Linked DNA regions of Bradyrhizobium sp. AZCC 1610. The protein of the gene in region 2 interacts with the protein of the main gene of each other region in a pairwise test. Links are inferred from orthologs where the notes say so. Each region holds a gene or a part of one and is shown on either strand. Other genes may lie near its edges. The genes, in order: cysE and cysK.

The links.
Region 1: the proteins of cysK (region 2) and cysE interact in binary tests that used the Escherichia coli proteins (3 or more experiments, as listed by UniProt). The link is inferred for Bradyrhizobium sp. AZCC 1610 from one-to-one orthologs.

What each region holds. Positions count from the first base shown.
Region 1 is NZ_JAZHRR010000001.1:4,115,891-4,119,047, forward strand. Bases 193-3,032 are described here. They hold cysE (serine O-acetyltransferase), read right to left. Parts: upstream 2,107-3,032; coding sequence 1,279-2,106; downstream 193-1,278. Other genes in these bases: V1279_RS20450 (hypothetical protein), read left to right, coding at 193-813; V1279_RS20455 (DUF3126 family protein), read right to left, coding at 953-1,171; V1279_RS20465 (hypothetical protein), read left to right, coding at 2,312-3,032. Also shown: more of V1279_RS20450, read left to right, coding at 100-192; more of V1279_RS20465, read left to right, coding at 3,033-3,157.
Region 2 is NZ_JAZHRR010000001.1:3,390,374-3,393,600, forward strand. What follows is about bases 298-3,207. They hold cysK (cysteine synthase A), read right to left. Parts: upstream 2,287-3,207; coding sequence 1,309-2,286; downstream 298-1,308. Other genes in these bases: V1279_RS16800 (caspase family protein), read left to right, coding at 298-971; V1279_RS16805 (BrnA antitoxin family protein), read right to left, coding at 1,067-1,306; V1279_RS16815 (hypothetical protein), read left to right, coding at 2,533-2,748; V1279_RS16820 (helix-turn-helix transcriptional regulator), read right to left, coding at 2,819-3,142. Outside these bases: more of V1279_RS16800, read left to right, coding at 1-297.

The DNA.
Region 1 (3,157 bases), 730 kb from region 2 along the record:
GCGAGGCCGGAACTCCCGCGAAATCATGAGGAAATCATGCCCCCCATGGCATATTCGCGGGATGATTCGCCTGGCTCTTCCTCGACCGATGCATCGTTCATGACCCTGCTTTCGACGGCCCAGCACCTCGCCCGCGACACCCGCAGGGATCCGCGCTCGCACATGGTCCTGATCATGGTCGCGGCAACGGTCACCGCGGGCGCCGTTGCGCTGGTCGCCTATTTGCTGTGGCCGACCTGGGTAGCGCGCCCTGCCAGCGCTCCGGAACGGTTGCCGGTCAGCGTCGGCGCCTCCCTCTTCAACGTGCCGACAGCGGCGATCCGGCGGAAGATCCAACGCCACTCCGGGCCGCAGGAGCGGGTCGATCTCAGCTTCGTCTTCCCGTCGCTGGAACCACCGGATGCGCCGAAGCGCGTCAGCGCTGACGCGATCGAGGAGAAGCTACAACCGATCGACCGGATCTTCCTGTCGATATCGGCTCACCACGACACACTGGGGCCCGACGCGCGAGTCCGCACGATCTATCCGCGCTACCTCGGGCAGGCCGCAACACCGGTCGATGACGGTTTGACAATGCGCGCCTTTCGCGACGGCTCACCCTACGCCAACGAAGACCTGTTCTCCGCCGCGACGCCGAACCTCAACGCGCGCTGTACGCGCGACGGCCTGACGCCCGGCATGTGCCTGAGCGAGCGCCGCGTCGACGGCGCCGACCTGACGTTTCGCTTTCCGCGGAGCTGGCTGTCGCAATGGCGCGACGTTGCGAATGCGATGGAGCGCTTGACGGCGCAGATGCGCGGGCGGAAGGGTTAGCGAACCCGCCGGGGCCTCGGGTTCGTAGGATGGGCAAAGGCGCAATTGCGCCGTGCCCACCATAACAACTCACAATACGAGAAAGACAAGTGGTGGGCACGCTTTCGCTTTGCCCACCCACAACGTCGCGGCACGCGTCTCAGCCGACGTCGGCCAGATCTTCCTCGAGGATCGCCATCTGAAACTGGAACGAGCGATCGTCGTCCTCGTCATCGACGAACAGCACGCCGATGAACTCCTCGCCGATATAGACTTCTGCGGAGTCGTCCTTTTTCGGCCGCGGCACAACGCGGATCTTTGGATTGCCGAATACGCGCTTGAGATAGGCGTCGAGTTTCCTGACTTCCTGAACGTCCACGGCGGTCTCCAATCGGATACTTTGAATTTCCGGGAGGTTTTTAGGACGAGACGGCGCAGACTACCAGCCGTAACTTCACAAATACGGCGGGCAGAATGTGTGGAAAATCAAAGGCCGATTGCGCCGAGCATCTGATCCATGGTGCGCGACGGCTCCGCACAGCCGGCCTCGCCGACGATCTTTGCGGGAACGCCGGCCACCGTGACGTTGTGAGGCACCGGCTTGACCACCACCGAGCCCGCAGCGATGCGCGCGCAATGGCCGATCTCGATATTGCCGAGAATCTTTGCGCCCGCCCCGATCAGCACGCCGCGCCTGATCTTCGGATGACGGTCCTCGTTCTCCTTGCCGGTGCCGCCCAGCGTGACGTCGTGCAGGATCGAAACGTCGTCGTCGATCACGGCGGTCTCGCCGCAGACGAAGCCGGTCGCGTGATCGAGGAAAATGCCGCGGCCGATCACGGCCGCCGGATTAATGTCGGTTTGAAACACCGCCGACGACCTGCTCTGCAGATAATAGGCAAAGTCCTTGCGGCCCTTTCTGTAGAGCCAGTGTGCGAGACGATGGGTCTGCAGGGCGTGGAACCCCTTGAAGTAGAGCAACGGATCGATGAAGCGTGAGGTTGCGGGATCGCGGTCGTAGACCGCGACCAGGTCGGCGCGGAACGCGTTGCCGAGATCGGGTTCGTCGCGCAGCGCCTCGTCATAGGTCTGGCGGATCAGATCGCCCGATAGCGCCGAATGATCGAGCCGCTCGGCGAGACGATGCACCACCGAATCTTCGAGGCGCTCGTGATGCAGCACGGTCGAATAGATGAAGGAAGCAAGCTCGGGCTCGCGGCGGACGATGTCCTCCGCCTCGCCCCGGACGCGATCCCAGATCGGATCGAGTGCGGCAAGCTTCGAACCTTGCGGATTGACCTGATGCACTGCCATGATTGCTCTCGCAAATTCACTGGTTTCGTTGATATTATAGCACGGCGGGCGGACGGCTGTCCCCGGCAGGCTTCGGCAAAGTAACCCCCGCCGAATGCCCCCTGGGGTCAGTTCAAGGTGGTCAGCGATTTCGGAAAATCAAGCCGGCCGGCGTCCGACTATTGGTGAATTTCGGCGGACCCGCCATTCGGCGGATGCTGCCCTGATGGGGGAAAGCCACACCAGCACGCAGGTATTGCGGGCGCGGACCGCTGCGGACTGGCGGTCAGCCTGGATCGCCGCCATCGCCATCCCATTGATGTTGCTGGCCCCCGCCCTGTGGAATGGCTATCCCCTGCTCCAGTGGGATACCGGCGGCTACCTGGCGCGGTGGTATGAAGGCTACCTGGTGCCCAGCCGCTCCACCATGTTCGGCCTCTATCTTCATTTCGGCGAGGATTCGAGCTTCTGGATCAACCTTGGGATCAACGCGCTGGCGACGCTGTGGATCCTGCAGTTGACGCTGCGCGTACTCGGTATGCCGCAGCCGTTGCGGCTGCTGGCCATGAGCCTCGTGCTGGTCCTGACCACCTCGCTGCCCTGGCTCGCCAGCACGCTCCTGACCGACATTTTCGCCGGCCTGTCCGTGCTGGCGCTCTTCATCCTGGTCGCGCATGGGAAACGGACTTCGATCCCGGAAAAATGCTTGCTGTTCGGCCTCACCGCTTTCGCCGCCGCGACGCACAGCGCAACGCTCGCGGTGCTGCTTGGACTGTGCTGCATCGGCTGGATCGCGCGTCCGTTTCTGCGCGGGCGGATTTCCGTTTCCGGACTGACGCAAGGTAGCCTCACCATCGTCGCCGGAGCTCTGCTGTTGCTGTCGAGCAATTTCGCATTGTCCGGAAAACTGGCGTGGACGCCCGGCGGTTATGGCGTAGCCTTCGGACGGATGCTGCAGGATGGGATCGTCGCGCAGTATTTGCGCGATCATTGTCCGAAGCAGAACTTCAAGCTCTGCCCCTATCGCGATCGGCTTCCGGCCACCGCCGACCAATTCCTGTGGGGCAACAGC
Region 2 (3,227 bases):
ACCCGTTTGCGGCCAAGATCAAGTCGAACTCCGCGACCCGCAGCGTCAACGTGCAAACAGGTCTCGCCGAAATGAAATCCGGCGAAGGCACGCTGATCGCGTTCGCGACCGGCCCGGGCCAGACCGCGCTCGACGGCCAGGAAGGCGGCAACAGCCCGTTCACGCGCGCCCTGCTCGCCAACCTCACCCAGCCCGGCGTCGAGATCCAGCAGGCGATGACCAAGGTCCGCGCCCAGGTCAATGAGGAAACCAGCAAGGGACAACTGCCCTGGGGTCACACCAACCTGATCGGTTCGGTCTACCTGAACGGCGCACCCGCGCCCGGAGCCGTCGCGGCTGCAGCGCCAGCAGCGGGCGCTTCAAAAGCGTCGGACGTCGAACTGGAGTTCTGGCGCTCGATCAAGGATTCCAACAAGCCGGAAGAGCTCAATGCCTATCTGAGCAACTACCCGAACGGTCAGTTCCGCTCGCTGGCATTGTCGCGCATTGCGTCGCTTGAGAGCGGCGCGAAGGATGCAACCCGCAACCTGAGCACGGGCATTGACCCCGCGACCTTCAAGGAGGAAGCGAACCAGACCACCGAGGACCAGATCGGCCTCGACAAGGGCCAGCGCCGCGACGTGCAGCGCCGCCTCACCGGGCTCGGTTTCGACACCAAGGTCAGCGGCCAGTTCGATCAGGCAACCCGCGGCGTGATCACGCGCTGGCAGGCCGCCCGCGGCTATCCCAAGAGCGGCTACCTCAACAGGCTGCAGCACAAGGCGCTGCTGACGGAGATCGTGGCAGCCGCGCCTACCGCGAGTTCCGACGAGGAGCGTCCCGCTCCCAAGCGCCGCGCCCCCAGCACCGTTCAGGCGCAGCCTCAAGGGCAGTCGCAGCCACCGCCGCAGCGCCAGCACAGCAACCCCGGCCCCGATCCGGCCGGCGCCGGGCGCTTCATCGGCGGCGTCGTGGGCGGCATGCTGCGCTAAACCCCAACGCGACCCATCTACAAAACGGCCCGGGGTTCATCCCGGGCCTTTTTCATTCTCCGCTTCGCAAAATCAAAATGCGTGCTCGCGGCGATCTATTTGCCCGCGGCCTTTCGCAATGCCTCGTTGATGCGGTCCTGCCAGCCGGGGCCGCCTTCCTGGAAATATTCCAGCACATCCTGATCGATGCGCAGCGAGACCAGTTCCCTCACGCCGGGAAGCCGGGGCGTCTTCGGCGGCGCTTCCGCCACCTTGGTGGTAGTGCGCTTGAACGCGGCCTCGGCCTCGGTGCGCGCGTCGTTCAGGGTTCTCGGCCGCCGCGGCTGGTCCGCCATCGCTAGATTCCTTCAAACAGTGCGGTTGACAAATAGCGCTCGGAGAATGACGGCACGATCGCGAGGATGGTCTTGCCGGCGCTCTCGGGGCGCTTGCCGATTGCAAGCGCCGCCGCGATCGCGGCGCCCGAGGAGATGCCGCCGGGAATGCCTTCCATGCGCGCCAGCGCCCGCGACATCTCGATCGCCGTCGGGCCGTTGACCTTGACGATCTCGTCAATGACCGAACGGTCCAGAATGTCCGGAACGAAGCCGGCGCCGATGCCCTGAATCTTGTGCGGCGTATGCTGCCCGCCCGACAGCACCGGGCTTTCCTCCGGCTCGACGGCGACCACCCGCAAGGTAGGCTTGCGTGGCTTCAGCACCTGTCCGACGCCGGTAATGGTGCCGCCGGTGCCGACGCCAGCTACGAAGAAATCGATGTTGCCGCCGGTGTCGTTCCAGATTTCCTCGGCCGTGGTACGGCGGTGAATTTCGGGATTGGCGAGGTTCTTGAACTGCTGCGGCATCACGGCGTTGGGCGTGGTCCGCACCAGTTCCTCCGCGGTCGCGATCGAGCCCTTCATGCCTTGGGCTGCCGGCGTCAGGATGATCTCGGCACCGAGGAAGGCCAGCATCTTGCGCCGCTCGATCGACATCGACTCCGGCATCACCAGTTTCAGCCGGTAGCCGCGCGAGGCCGCGACAAAGGCCAGCGCGATGCCGGTATTGCCGGAGGTCGGCTCGATCAGCACCGTGTCGGCATTGATCACGCCGGCCTTCTCCATCGCGATCACCATCGCCGCGCCAATGCGGTCTTTGACGCTTGCGGCGGGATTGAAATATTCGAGCTTGGCGAGGATGGTTGCGCTAACACCGTGCGCCTCCGGCAATTTGCGCAAGCGGACGATCGGCGTGTCGCCGATTGCATCGACGATGGAATCAAAAACCCGGCCCCGCCCAGGACGTTGCACTGCACTCGTTACTGACGACGCATCCATCTCAACACTCCTGTAACAAATCATGTGCGGGGAATTGACGGCTCTCCCTACTTAGGAGGCGGTCGCATTGATGCGCAAGCCGGAAGTGCCGGAGCCGAAGAGTTCGCTGCATTGCAAAACAAGAACATCGCAAATATCGCGAAATGAACTCATTTGTGTTGCGACATCGTCAAGGGTTTTGGTTATACTTTCGTCGCGAACTGAGCCAGAGGTCCCCAGAAGTTCAGATCGCGAAGGAGGGTCACGATGCCAGCTATTGCTGAAATCCTGTCGACCGTAGCGTATAAGCCCGATCCACGCGGCTGTGATTTGCCGACGTGCCCTGTGTGCGCTGATACCATGGTGGCTGCGGAAGCTTCCGCCTACCTCAACGACAACGTGATCAGCTATCTCTGGACCTGTGACACCTGCGGTTACGGTTTCGTGACCAAGCACTCGATCAAGAGGTTTGCCTGTAATTGATTCAAACTATCGTTAGAGCAATGTCACCGCGCGCCCAACTGGCGCGCGTTTGTTTTTGGTCCTGAAATTTCTATCCGTTCCGCTGCGCCCGCCGAATTTCGGTCGGGCGACGCTTGTACACCTCCGCAAAGACCGCATTGAAGCGGCGCAGGCTGCGGAACCCCGCCAGCAGCGCAATCTCGATCATCGGCAATTTGGTATCATCTAAAAGTCGCTTCGCCCGCTGCACGCGTGCCGTCTTGGCAATCTGAGCGGGGCTGGCGCCGAGATGCTTGTCGAATAATCGGGATAGATGCCGCGGCCCCACCCCAAGGCTGGCGGCGAGCACTTCAACCGGCGCGCGATCGAGTGCGCCCTCACTGATCAGCCGGACCGCACGTTCGACGGTGGCCAATGAGCCCTTCCATGCCGGAGAGAACGGCGCCGTCTCCGGCCGGCAACGCAGGCACGGCCGAAATCCAGCGCGCTCCGCTGCCGCT